Regions from separate parts of the Martinezella lusitana genome, predicted to be linked through region 2. Evidence: predicted binding sites of a transcription regulator. Region 2 holds the regulator's gene; the other holds the start of a gene.
What was found. The regulator LexA, encoded in region 2, represses DNA repair genes until DNA is damaged. The targets are predictions, from matches to a motif close to TGTTCNNNNTGTGTTCNG.

Region 1 (7,268 bases), 590 kb from region 2:
GGCGGCGTGCATGCGCTCCGTCCGCTCAGCCCAGCGCGGCTCCGCCGGCGCATCGAGGTCGGCCAGGGCCGCCACGAAATCGTCCGGGCTGGCGCAGATCGCCAGATCCGGGCGATAGACGCGGCCGAGCTCGGAGGGATCGGGGTGGATATGGACGAACTGTTGTTGTGGGTAGGGGATGTCCATCAGCGTATAGCCGGAGGACGGCATTTCCGAGAAGCGGCCACCGAGCAGGATCAGCAGGTCAGCTTCCTTGATCTCCTTTGCCAGTGCCGGATTGATGCCGATGCCGACATCGCCGGCGTAATTCGGATGCAGATGATCGAACAGCATCTGCCGGCGGAAGGAGCAGCCGACCGGCAGCTTGAAGCGCTCTGCGAAACTTTTGATGCCGGCTACCGCATTCCCGTCCCAGCGCGTGCCGCCGAGGATGACCAGCGGCCGTTCAGCCGTGCTCAGGCGCCGGTGCAGATCATCGATTTGGGAGCCACCCGGATGGGCCGCTACCGGCGTGTAGGGCTTGGCATATGCAGCTTCGACATCATCGCGCAGCATGTCTTCGGGCAGGGTCAAGACGACCGGGCCGGGTCGGCCTGATGTCGCGACGGCGAAGGCGCGGGTGACAAATTCCGGGATGCGGGCGGCGTCATCGATCTCGCCGACCCATTTGGCAAATTCGGTGAAAGCGCGGCGGTATTCCACTTCCTGGAAGGCCTCGCGTTCGCGGGCATCCCGCTGAACCTGGCCGACGAAGAGGATCATCGGGATCGAATCCTGCCGGGCGATATGTAGGCCGGCCGAAGCGTTGGTCGCGCCGGGGCCGCGGGTGACCATGCAAATGCCGGGCTCGCCGGTGAGCCGGCCCCAGGCATCTGCCATCATCGCCGCACCGCCCTCCTGGCGGCAGACGAGGACCTTGATATCGCTATCGTGCAGCGCGTCGAGCACAGCGAGAAAGCTCTCGCCCGGAACGCAGGAAATGCGCTGGACGCCATTTGCCTTCAGGGCTTCGACGATGAGCTGGCCGCCGGTGCGTTTCATGCTTTTGCCTTTCCCTCCAGTTCCGCCAATTCGGCCAGAACCTCCTCCTGATGTTCGCCAAGGCGCGGGCTCGGCCGCGTGTAGGTGAGCGGTGTCTCCGACAGGACCACCGGCGTGCGCACGCTCGGGATGACGGTGCCCACGGCATCCTCGAGATCGATCTTCAAGCCACGCGCCTGAATTTGCGGATCCGCGAACATGTCCTCGATCGTATTGATGGCGCCGACCGGCACGGCATTGTCCCCGCAGGCTTTCAGTAGATCCGCCTTGTTCCATGCCAACGTTTTTGCCGAGATGAAGGCCCGGACGTCATGACGATGAGCGACGCGGGCCTTGTTGGTGGCATAACGCTCATCGTCCGCATGTGTATCGATGCCGAGGATCGCGCAGAGGCGGCGGAATTGCCCGTCATTGCCGATGGCAAGGATCAGATGGCCGTCGGCGGTCGGTACGACCTCATAGGGTGAGATATTGGGATGGGCGTTGCCGAGGCGCACGGGTGCCTTGCCGGAGATCAGATAGTTCATATTCTGGTTGGCGAGCACGGCGGATTGAACGTCGAGCAGAGCCATGTCGACAAGCTGGCCTTCGCCGGTCTTCAGCGCATGGATCAGCGCTGCTTCGATTGCGGAGACCGCATAGATGCCGGTGAAGATATCGGCGATCGCCACGCCTGCTTTCATCGGCTGTCCGTCCGGCTCGCCGGTGATAGACATGAAGCCGGACATGCCCTGGACGATATAATCATAGCCTGCAAGGCCGGCATAGGGACCAGTCTGACCGAACCCGGTGATAGAGCAATAGACCAGCTTGGGATTGATTTTGATCAGGCTTTCATAGTCCAGGCCATATTTCACCAGCCCACCGAGCTTGAAATTCTCGATCACCACATCGGCGGTCAGGACCAGCCGGCGAACCAGATCCTGCCCCTCTTCGGTCTTGAGATCGGCAATGATCGAACGCTTGCCGCGATTGGTGGAGTGGTAGTAGGCGGCCGAAAGGTTTTCGCCATCCTTGCCCTCGACGAAGGGCGGCCCCCACTGGCGCGTGTCGTCGCCACCATCGGGATTTTCCACCTTGATGACATCGGCGCCGAGATCGGCCAGCATCTGCCCCGCCCAGGGGCCGGCGAGAACGCGGGCCAATTCGATAACGCGGATGCCGGTGAGGGGCGGTTTCTTAGTGCTATTGGCTGTCATGTCGATCCGGATGGCGGCTAGGGCGTGAAGGTGACCTCAGATGTATCGGATACCGGCTTGGAAGCAAAGCGGCGCTCGCGCCAGAGGATATAGAGGCCGGAGGCGATGATGATGAAAATGCCGGCCCATTTGATCACGTCTGGGAAGTTGCCGAAGACCAGCCAGCCGAAGATCGTCGCCGAGACGATCTCAAAATATTGCAGCGGCGCAAGCGTCGAGGCCGGTGCGGCGCGATATGCATGGATGGTAAGGACGCCGGCGACAGCGGCAGACACGCCGACACCCAGCAGATGGAGCATGGCGATGCCGTCCGGTACGACGGGGTCGATGATCGGCGAACCTGTGCCCTGGCCGATCGCCAGCAAAATAAAGCAGATGACCGAGCCCCAGATGCCGGTCTGGAACTGCATTGGCCATGCATCCTCGCTATGCGAGACGACGCGCGTAATCATAACGTAGACGGCGATGCAGAAGGCGGTGACGACCGGCAGCAGTGCAACAAAACCGACCTCCGCGAAGCTCGGTTGGATGATCAGCATCGCGCCGAAGAAACCGACGGCGCAGGCTGTATAGCGCCGCCAGCCAATGGTCTCCTTCAGGAAGATGCTGCTGAGGATGGTTAGTATTATCGGCTCGACAAAGAAAATGGCGATGGCGTCGGCCACTTCCATGACCTGCAGCGTTGTGACGAAGGAAACCATCGACAGCGTCAACACCGCGGCGCGAATGGCATGAACGCCGCTTCGGCGCAGCGACCACAAGCCCCATTGTCCTCGTAACGCCATCATCGGCAAGGCGAACAGCGATTGGAAGACGAAGCGCGCGGCCGTGACTTCCGCCGGCGGGATGGTCGTGGCGGCAAGCTTTGCGAAAATGTCGATGATCGGCGACAGGATCACCGACAGGAACATCATCATCAGGCCGAACGTCAGATCCGACTGACGAAAACGGGGCAGGTAACCGCCGGTGGCATTCATTCGAAAAATCCTTTGGGGATCAGGCTTTTGCCGTTACTTGCCGACACCAGTCCGCAAAATCGGAAATGGCTGCGGCCGCGCCGATCTCGTTCAGCGTCTCATGGCGCATGTCCTGGTAGATAGTCAGGCTAGTATGCGAGAAACCGGCCTTTTTCAAATGGTTTGACAGCCAGGACATCGCCTTTCCGTTGTTCGTCGCCGGGTCGTGGCCGCCGCCGACCAGATGGATCGGCATGTTGTGCCGGAGCCGGTCAAGATAGGTCTTTTGCGGCGCGCGGAAGGTTAGTTCGAAGAGATCCAGCCACAGGGATACCGAGGCATCGAAGCCGCAGAGCGGATCGGCGATATATTTGTCCACCTTCTCAGGGATGCGCGTGAGCCAATCGAATTCGGTACGTCGGTCGGCGATCGCTTTGCCCCAGACGCCGAAGGTCAATTTCGGCAGCAGCTCGCTCGGCACGTCCGACCCTTTGAGCATGCGTTCCGTCTTCAGAATGATCTGCGCCGCACGCCCGGCAAGACCGGGATTGAAATTCGAGTTCCAAACCGTAACGGCATCGAACTTGTCGGGATGCGTCACCGCGGTGTTAAGGCTGATCAGCCCGCCCATGGAGTGGCCGAACAGGATGATCGGCAGGCCGGGATGGGCGGTCGCGGCAAGCCCGCGCATCGCCAGAACATCGGCGATGACCGCATCGACGCCATCCCGCCGGGCAAAACGGCCGAGTGGCGCATCGCTGGCCGTTGTTTCGCCATGGCCGCGATGATCGTGGGCATAGACATGAAAGCCGCGAGCGGCCATGGCCTCGGCGAAGCCTTCGTAGCGGCGGGAATGCTCGGCAAGGCCATGGCTGATGAGGAGAATGCCATGCGCTTCGTCCCGCGCCGGCAGGTGATGATAAGCCAGCGTCGCGCCCGTCGGGCTGTCCAGATGCCTCGTTTCGGCAAACATGTGCATTTCCTCTTCACGCAGACGAAAGGTTATCACCTACCGGATTGCAATGGAGTGTTGGTGAAGCACACAGAAATAATCTCCATGACGTCTTTGAATCAGGGTTGCGTCCGGTCAATCAAACTGCTTATTTGTTCTCATATTGTTCTATCTGGAGACGTGGGATGAGGCATTGGGTTCGCGGATGTGTGGTCGCGGTTCTGTCTATGATGATGGCAGCGAGTGCCGTGGCACAGGAGAATAGTCGGGGCCGGACGCGGTTTATTTTGGCGGCAAGCTGGGAGCCTGCCTTCTGCCAGACGAACCAGAGGAAAGCGGAGTGCCGCAACCAGTCATCCGATAATCATGATGCGAAGAATTTTTCGCTGCATGGCCTCTGGCCGATGCGACAGGAATATTGCGACGTTTCTGATGATCTGAAGCAGGCCGATCGCAGCAGTGACTGGAAGGATCTGCCGGCTGTCGAGCTGTCGGCGGACACCAAGGCTGCACTGGACAAGGTCATGCCGGGCACGCAATCTGGTCTGGAGCGGCATGAATGGATCAAGCACGGCACCTGCACCAAGCTTAGCGCCGATGATTATTTCGGCGCCGCAGCCGGTTTGATCGATGAGCTCAATGCGTCCGCCGTACGCGATCTCTTCGTGCAGAATATCGGCAAGACGCTCGATGCCGATACGATCAAGGCCGCTTTCGACAAGAGCTTCGGCGAGGGCGCCAGCGACCGCGTGAAGATGAGCTGCCGCCGTGTGGGCAAGGTGCGGGTGATCTCGGAATTGACAATTGGCCTCTCCGAGGACGCCATTCAGCCTGCGCCAGGGAACGAGCCTCGGCTTGCGGAACTGATCCAGAGTGCCGGCAGGACGTCGTTCGGTTGCGATCAAGGTGTCGTGGATGCAGCCGGTTTTTGAGGTCTTGCGGCCCCGCTGAAGCGGATAAATAGCTCTCGGACAAGGTTTCGCCGTTGCCCGAGAGCGGGGTTTCGCCTACATAGCGGCACAATTCGCATTGTTATCCGCCCGTGGAGTAACCCAAGCTATGGCACGTCAGTTCATTTATCATATGACCGGTCTGAATAAGGCCTATGGCGCTAAGAAAATTCTCGAGAATATCCATCTCTCCTTCTACCCCGACGCCAAGATCGGTATTCTCGGCCCGAACGGCGCCGGTAAGTCGACGGTGCTGCGCATCATGGCCGGCCTCGACAAGGAATATACCGGCGAAGCCTGGCTGGCCGAAGGCGCCACCATCGGCTACCTGCCGCAGGAGCCTCAGCTCGATCCGGCGAAGACCGCGCTTGAAAACGTCATGGAAGGCGTTGCAGCAAAGACGGACGTTCTCAATCGCTACAATGAGCTGATGATGAACTATTCCGACGAGACCGCGGAAGAGGGCGCCAAGCTCCAGGACATCATCGATGCCCAGAATCTCTGGGACCTGGAAAGCCAGGTCGAGATGGCGATGGATGCGCTGCGCTGCCCACCCGGCGATGCCGACGTCACCAGTCTCTCCGGTGGTGAACGCCGCCGTATAGCCCTATGCAAGCTGCTGCTGTCGCAGCCGGACGTGCTGCTGCTCGACGAACCGACCAACCATCTTGACGCCGAAACCATCGCCTGGCTGGAAAAGCATCTGCGTGCCTATCCGGGCGCAGTACTGATGATCACCCACGATCGCTACTTCCTGGATAACGTCACCGGCTGGATCCTTGAGCTCGACCGCGGCCGCGGCATTCCCTACGAAGGCAATTACTCCTCGTACCTGCTGGCGAAGGCAAAGCGCATGCAACAGGAAGGTCGCGAGGAGGCTGGTCGCCAGAAGGCGATTACGCGCGAACAGGAATGGATTGCCTCCAGCCCGAAAGCACGTCAGTCGAAGTCCAAGGCTCGTATCCGCGCCTATGACGAGCTGGTCGATGCAGCAGAGAACCAGCGTCCAGGCGATGCGCAGATCATCATTCCGGTCGGCGAGCGTCTCGGCCAGGTGGTCATCGAGATGGAAGGCATCAACAAGGGTTACGGCGACCGGATGCTGATCGAAGGTCTGTCGCTGAAACTGCCGCCGGGCGGCATTGTCGGCGTCATCGGTCCGAACGGCGCCGGCAAGACGACGCTCTTCCGCATGATTACCGGCCAGGAAACGCCGGATAGCGGTTCTATCCGCGTCGGCGACAGCGTTCATCTCGGCTATGTCGACCAGAGCCGTGATGCGCTCGATGGCAACAAGAATGTCTGGGAAGAAATCTCCGGTGGTGCTGAAGTCATCAAGCTTGGCAAGTATGAAATGAACTCGAGAGCTTATTGCGCGACGTTCAATTTCAAGGGCGGCGATCAGCAGCAGAAGGTTGGCAACCTCTCCGGCGGTCAGCGCAACCGCGTGCATCTTGCCAAGATGCTGAAGGCCGGCGGCAACGTTCTGCTGCTCGACGAACCGACCAACGACCTCGATACCGAAACGCTCGGTGCACTCGAGATCGCGCTCGAAAACTTCGCCGGCTGCGCCGTGATCATCAGCCATGATCGCATGTTCCTCGATCGCCTGGCCACGCATATCCTCGCCTTCGAAGGCGATAGCCATGTCGAATGGTTCGAAGGCAACTTCGAAGATTACGAACAGGACAAGATGCGCCGCCTCGGTGTTGACAGCATCAATCCGAGCCGTGTGACTTACAAGCGTCTGACACGATAGGTCTGCTGCTTTCGCGACTTAAAAAAACCCCGGCCTGTCCGGGGTTTTTCTTTGTCCTGACGCAGGAAGATGCATTCCCCCGCCGACAGATACTAACAGATTTCCGACGTCGAATTCCGCCGGGAATGAATTGGCCCTTGCAGATTTCAGCGAAATGACATAAAGATATCTTTATATCTTGATTGGGTGGAAAATGGCGGATTTGGTAAAATTGGGCCTTGATAATCTGGTGGATGTGCTGAAGGCGGCCGGTGAGCCGACGCGGCTGCGTCTGCTGGCGCTTCTTGCCGCCGGCGATCTGACCGTCACCGATCTTACCGAAATTCTGGGCCAGTCACAGCCGCGCATCTCGCGGCATCTGAAGCTGCTCGGCGAGGCCGATCTGATCGATCGCTACCAGGAAGGCGCCTG
Region 2 (7,268 bases):
GGTACTTGGCGGCGAGTTCGGCAAGGTACTCAGCCATGGCGCCCGGTTCCAGCGTGCGGCCTTCGCCTTCGAGAACGTACTTGCCATCCTTGAAGAATTCGGTCGAAGCGCAATCCAGGCCGAGATAGATATCTTCGCCCGGCTTGTAGCCGGCCTTTTCGATCGACTTCATGATGAAGTCGAGAGCAGCTGGCGCGCTGGAGAGGCCCGGCGCGAAGCCGCCTTCATCACCGACGTTGGTGTTATGCCCCTGCGACGCCAGTTCCTTTTTGAGAACATGGAAGACTTCCGCACCAATGCGCGCTGCGTCACGGAAGGTTTCTGCGCCGACCGGCAGGATCATGAACTCCTGGAAATCGATAGGATTGTCGGCATGAGCGCCGCCGTTGATGATGTTCATCATCGGAACCGGCAGCAGGCGAGCGTGAGCGCCGCCGACATAGCGGTAGAGCGGCAGGTTTGCAGCCTGGGCGGCAGCCTTGGCGACAGCGAGCGACACGCCGAGGATGGCGTTGGCGCCGAGACGGGCCTTGTTCGGCGTACCGTCAAGCTCGATCATGATGTCGTCGATCTGGATCTGATTTTCAGCGTCCATGCCGCCGATCGCGTCAAAGATCTCGGTATTGACGGCTTCGACGGCCTTTTCGACACCCTTGCCGTGATAGCGCTTGCCGCCGTCACGAAGCTCGACGGCTTCATGCGCGCCGGTCGATGCACCCGACGGAACCGCTGCGCGGCCCAAGCTGCCATCTTCGAGGTAGACATCGACTTCAACAGTCGGATTGCCACGGCTGTCGAGAATCTCGCGGGCGATAATGTCGGTGATTGCGGTCATGATTGCTTCCTGCTCGCTGGGTTATAAATCGATTGAAATCGTCTTAATCGAAGATGCGGAAATTACAATGCCGCTCCGCACCTCAATCAGGCGCTCCAACAGGCCGCGTATAGCAAGTTCATGTCAGCCTGTTGAATGCCGCTTATATCTCTCAGGCCTTGGCGATGGCGTCGAAGGCCAACAGCTTTTCCAGAAGCTGCGGCATGTCCTTCAGATAGACCATGTTCGGACCATCGGACGGTGCATTGTCCGGATCCTCATGTGTCTCGACGAAAACGCCGGCAACGCCGACGGCAACGGCGGCACGCGCCAGCGTTTCGACGAATCGGCGGTCACCGCCCGTCGAACCGCCCTGCCCGCCCGGCTGCTGCACGGAATGAGTGGCATCGAAGATCACCGGAGCGCCCATCGCCGCCATGATCGGCAGCGAGCGCATGTCGGAGACCAGCGTGTTATAGCCGAAGGAGGCACCACGCTCGCAGAGCATGATATTCGGGTTGCCGCTCTCGTTCAGCTTGGCAAGCACGTTCTTCATGTCCCAGGGCGCCAGAAACTGACCCTTCTTGACGTTGACGACGCGGCCGGTCTTGGCGGCAGCAACGAGAAGGTCGGTCTGGCGCGACAGGAAGGCCGGGATCTGCAGGATGTCTACCGTCTTGGCGACGATCGCGCACTGTTCTTCGGTGTGGATGTCGGACAGGACTGGAAAGCCATATTCCTTTTTTAGATCGGCAAAGACTTCCATGGCCTTGTCCAGGCCGATGCCGCGCTTGCCGGAGAGCGAGGTGCGGTTCGCCTTGTCATAGGACGACTTGTAGACAAGGCCGATGCCGAGCTTGCCGCAGAGTTCCTTCAGCACACCGGCAACCATGAAGGCATGATCGCGGCTTTCCATCTGGCAGGGGCCGGCAATCAGCGACAGCTTGGCGGTATTGGAAAACAGAACCTTGGATGCGCCCTCGCCGACGATCACTTCGGAATTCGTGCTCATGCTATCTCCTCGAAGGCAAACAACGCGCCCTGTCCGGGGGCGGGCTTTGCCAGAATACGATTGTTCTTACGCGTGTATGTGACGCCGTTAGCAGCCAAATGCGACGATGTCACGGAAAGATCGTGTGTCTTGAAGAGGATTGCGCGCGCGCGAAGGCCGGGATCGCCCGCCGGCACAGGAAAATCGTAAAAGGCTTCCATGCCTTCCGGGGTCAGAACCTCGATCCGGGCATTCGCCGTCTCGATCGTCAGCCCAAAGGAATGCTCCGATATCTTCGGTCCACCTGCAACCTGTTCGAAGAAACCCCGGAATGCCGCCGGCTTCGGCGTCGACAGGGCGACCTGTGCAATGCCAGTCACGCCGTTGGCATGCCGTTCCAGGGCGCTGCGATCGGCCGGTATGGGATTGATCCGCTGCGCGCAGAAAGCGTAGAAATCCGGCGACCGCAGATCGGCCGCGAAAGCGAGACGGAAGCCGGCGATCGTTTCCGAGCCGTCCAGCATGCGCATCGGCCGTTCGAAATCCAGCATGCTCCCGGCCGACATGGCGTTCGCCTGGAAGCGCTTATCATCGACGGCCGCATCCTCAGTGCCGAAAACCACGGCCGAAAAACCTTCCTCACTGACGCGAAAACGGTAGGCCTGATCGCGAGCGACAAAAACATTGCCCTCCTCGATACTCGCTTCATATTGCTCATGCGACGCAACGCCCAGAGGCTCCAGATAGGTCTTGTCGGAAAAGAACACGCAGGCATTCTCGGTGCCGAAAGGATGGCGGGCATCAGCGGCAACGGTAAAGCCGAGCTTGCCAAGCCGCTCCCGCGCCATGGCGATATTGACCGTTGGCAAAACGAGATGATCCAGCGGATGCAGCGATAAGGCCATGGCTTCCTCCTTCATGTATGCCGCAGGTTTGCGCCCTTCCGCGGTTCAATTCAAGATGAAAGCGCGGCGTCTAAAAACCAGGCGGATCGCAAAAAGAAGGCTTATTGTCGAATAGTTTGCGACTGCGCGGAAGCCGCAAGTCCTCCGGGTTTCAGTAGTCATGCAACGATAGCCGGCTCCCATTCCCGCAGAATCGACCATGGCCGACTTCCATATATGTTTCCATTGACTAGCGCCGGAATACTCCACGGTTCCGCCTACGGGGGACCTGTTATGTTCTGCTTTATTTAACACGCCCACAAAACATTCATCGAAAATTAGGGACTTGCGGAACACATATGGAACATATAGTGTTCGTTCTGGATTTGTTTCACGATACCTTCACGATTCTGGGGTTCAAATACGATGTTGACACGCAAGCAGCAGGAACTGCTTCTCTTCATTCACGAACGGATGAAGGAGTCCGGTATTCCACCTTCTTTCGATGAAATGAAAGATGCGCTGGATCTTGCGTCCAAGTCCGGCATTCACCGTTTGATCACGGCTCTGGAAGAGCGCGGCTTCATCCGCCGCCTGCCGAATCGGGCTCGAGCGCTGGAGGTCATCAAGCTACCGGAAGCCTATAGTCCGAGCCTGCAGCCGCGCCGCGTTTTCTCGCCGAGCGTCATCGAGGGCAGCCTGGGCAAGCCCCAGCCGGTACAGCCGCCCGCCCCTGCGAAGCCGGCGAACGACGAGAACAATAGCGCCGTATCCGTGCCGGTCATGGGCCGCATTGCTGCCGGTGTTCCGATCTCGGCGATCCAGAACAACACTCACGATATCAGCGTCCCCGCAGACATGCTTGGCTCTGGCGAGCATTATGCGCTCGAGGTCAAGGGCGACTCGATGATCGATGCCGGCATCTTCGATGGCGACACTGTCATCATCCGCAACAGCACGACCGCCAATCCCGGCGATATCGTCGTCGCCTTGGTCGACGATGAAGAGGCGACATTGAAGCGCTTCCGCCGCAAGGGTGCCTCAATAGCGCTCGAGGCGGCCAATCCCGCCTATGAGACCCGTATTTTCGGGCCGGATCGCGTCAAGGTGCAAGGCAAGCTCGTCGGCCTTATCCGTCGTTATCACTAGCTGGTGACGCGGGCACAATCGGCGCTCCGAATGTGCCCGTTCGCCAATCATAGCCGCGATGCAGATTCCATGGCCGCGCTAGAGTTTCAAATGCGGTCGTGGCGATCGGCTTGTTGGCACTAAGATCCATTTCGATGGACCCGGTTCGCTGTAACGTAGCCCCTGTAAACAGCATTGCACCCGAGCGGCAACGATCGAGTCGCAGACGGATAGGGGTGACGACGATATTGGCGGTGTCACAGGCCGGGGCGAGATAGGCCGCATCCTCGATTGTGACGAGCATCTCGCCATTGCTGAGCACCGCCACGCACCATGCCCGTTTCTGGCAGGCAAAGCCACCCTCCCCCGCTTTATCCAATGCCGCATCCATCGCCTTGCGGACAGCGTTCTGCTCATCGGCAGTCAGGCGGCGGTTCCTGTCCGATTTGCTGATCTTGGGGAGTTGGCTGTCGGGTGGAAGCATTGTCGGCGGCCGGTGATCGGTCATGGCCAGTGCCCTTTGCCACTGCTCGAAGATGAAGTCAGGCGGCTTTTCGCGATTGCTCGTCAAAGCATCGTCCCGCCGCAAGGCTACCAAGGTGCCATCCTCGGAAATCATCAAGTCAGGCTTTCGGACATCCGGAACAAGTGCGGCGACAACAACCGAGCCAATCATCAGCAACACGCCCGTATGCCGTAGCCAAGTCTTCAGCAAAGTCATCAATACGAAGCCGGCAATGAATGTCGGGAACAGCCAGACCGGCATTCGGCCGAACGGAATATTGCCACCCCAGGCAGCAACAGTCTTGGCGATGATGATAACGAGGTCCAGCCCCTCGCCGGTGATCTGCCAGAACCATCCATCGAGACCGAACGGCATCAGCAGCATCGCGGCCATTCCGAACGGCATGACGATAAAGGAAACGATCGGCATGGCAGCCAGGTTGGCAGCGAGACCATAGGTCGACAACCGGTGGAAATGCTCGATCGAAAAGATCGCCGTCGACGCGCCACCGAGAAAGGAGGTCGACAATATGCCGCCGAAGAAACGCGAGACGAAAAGCAGCGGGCGCATGACCCGAAACCGGGAAAAAATGCTTTCCCGATGCCGCCGCCGCGTCCAGAGCGAATAGCCGGATACCAATGCCAGTGTTGCGGCATAGGACATCTGGAAACTCGGTCCCAACGCCTGCGACGGCGACAGGACGAGGATAACGATCGCCGACAGGGCAACGTTGCGCAGGCTGAGAGATGGCCGATCGAAAAGAACGGCGACCAGCATGATCGCCATCATGATGAAAGCGCGCTCCGCCGAAACACCGAAACCGGAAATCAGGTAGTAGGCGGTCACCGTTATCAGCGCGCCAATGGCAGCGATCTTCTTCGTTGGCCAGGCCTGTGCGACTCCAAACAACAGGCTGAGGGCATAACGCAAGCCGACATAAAAGATACCGGCCGAGAGCGCCATGTTCAGGCCGGAAATGGCGATGATATGCGTAAGGCCCGCCGTCCGCAGCGCTTCGGTCGTATCGTCAGAAATCGCGCGTCTCTCATCGGTGACAAGCGCTGCCGCAAAGGCCCCGGTATCGCCGGGCAGTGTCTTCCTGATCCTGTCGCCGATGCTGTTGCGCAAACCCGCGAGCCAGATATCCGCTCTGTCGAGAATTGTTCCGTTGTCGATATCACCGGAAGGTGAGATGAGTGTCGGCGCTCCAAAGGCAAAGCCGTTCGCGCCGATCCCATTGAAATATGCGCTGAAGGCAAAATCGTTAAGACCCGGCAAGGCAGGCCCCGCCGCCGGCGTCAGCCGTACCCTGCCCTGCATGCGATCGCCGAGTTGGAAGGGCTGGGGCTGTTTGCGCACGAAAATGGTGACCCGTTCCGGGGCCCTGCGGATGGTCGGCTTCTCCGTTGCTTCGAGTGCGACGACATAGCGCCAGCGTCCGTTATCATCCGACTCACGCCGCTCGATCCGCCCGGTGATCGTGGTCGTCACCGCTGAGTCGAGCATCACGGTCGAAGCGCGCCAGGCTTCACATTGAGCCAACGCCATGCCGGAGCATGTCAGCATTCCAGCCAAGAGGAAGTGCCGCAGCCCAGGCTCCGCATGCTGCTTCAGAAAGAAAGCACCCGCGAAAATCAAAAGGGCCGCGAAGACGGCCTGGGGTGGCGGATCGACACCGGCCTTGAACCAAAAAATCGCGCCAAGGCCGATATAGACCGGCACAAAGAGAAGCGCTCGCCCATGGGCCGCCTCTTCCTCGACCAACCGGACAATGTCGAGCCGAACACTATTTGCGGCGAGACGAAGACGCGTCGCGAACGTTGCCTGATCCTGCGTCCGCGACAGGGGGATGGCTTTGGCAACGACGATAACAGCCGGAAAACCGCCGTCGCGGTCGGCAACCTCGGCTTGATTTTGGCTGTCCAACTGCCGATCAGATGCCTCTAAATTAGGCATTTACCCCACGCCCACCGCAAAACTACAGCTATGACGAGATTTTTGCCGTCACCGGCCGGTGAATTCAACTGAAATCGCGTGCGTGCTGGATAAAACACCTCACTCAGCATGGAAGCGAAGCAATTTCATCTATTGCAGTGCCCAAAAGTTGATACCGCAATGCACAAATAGGCGTAAGGATAACTTGGCATTAGGCTCTGGATCATATAGCTAATCCGTAGTCGCTTAACCTTTTGGCGCTTTTTATGGCGTCAACCCCCGCCAAATCTTGGAGGATCAGCATGACGGAACAAAGCGCGAAACTAACTTGGGGCGAAAAGACGGTGGATCTGCCGGTGAAATCCGGAACCATCGGCCCAAGTGTCATTGATATTGGTGCCCTTTATAAGAACACCTCCACTTTCACCTACGATCCGGGCTTCACCTCGACCGCGTCGTGCGAGTCCGCCATCACCTTTATTGATGGCGACGAAGGCGTTCTGCTGCACCGCGGTTATCCGATCGAACAGCTTGCCGAACACGGCGACTTCCTCGAAGTCTGCTACCTGCTTCTATACGGCGAACTTCCAACCGCTGCCCAGAAGAAGGATTTCGATCATCGCGTGACCATGCACACGATGGTGCATGAGCAGATGAGTCGCTTCTTCACCGGCTTCCGCCGTGATGCGCATCCGATGGCCGTCATGTGCGGCTGCGTCGGCGCCCTGTCGGCTTTCTATCACGACTCGACCGACATCACCGATCCGCACCAGCGCATGGTTGCAAGCCTGCGCATGATCGCCAAGATGCCGACGCTCGCCGCCATGGCCTACAAGTACCATATCGGCCAGCCCTTCGTTTATCCGAAGAACGATCTCGATTATGCGTCGAATTTCCTGCGCATGTGCTTTGCTGTTCCTTGCGAGGAATATGAGGTCAATCCGGTGCTCGCGCGCGCCATGGATCGCATCTTCATCCTGCATGCCGATCACGAGCAGAATGCCTCGACCT

Region 1: the regulator LexA is predicted to act here: its motif matches at 4,302-4,319, upstream of HB780_RS18070 (ribonuclease T2 family protein).

The regions. Positions count from the first base shown of each region.
Region 1 is NZ_CP050308.1:884,898-892,165, reverse strand. Features, by position in the region: gene HB780_RS18090 (thiamine pyrophosphate-binding protein) at 1-1,041, opposite strand, end outside; gene HB780_RS18085 (succinate--glutarate CoA-transferase) at 1,038-2,240, opposite strand; gene HB780_RS18080 (DMT family transporter) at 2,258-3,217, opposite strand; gene HB780_RS18075 (alpha/beta fold hydrolase) at 3,237-4,169, opposite strand; gene HB780_RS18070 (ribonuclease T2 family protein) at 4,334-5,080, shown strand; gene ettA (energy-dependent translational throttle protein EttA) at 5,208-6,857, shown strand; gene HB780_RS18060 (ArsR/SmtB family transcription factor) at 7,051-7,268, shown strand, end outside.
Region 2 is NZ_CP050308.1:294,750-302,017, reverse strand. Features, by position in the region: gene eno (phosphopyruvate hydratase) at 1-835, opposite strand, end outside; gene kdsA (3-deoxy-8-phosphooctulonate synthase) at 987-1,826, opposite strand; gene HB780_RS15265 (VOC family protein) at 1,823-2,710, opposite strand; gene lexA (transcriptional repressor LexA) at 3,116-3,838, shown strand; gene HB780_RS15255 (ComEC/Rec2 family competence protein) at 3,819-6,278, opposite strand; gene gltA (citrate synthase) at 6,560-7,268, shown strand, end outside.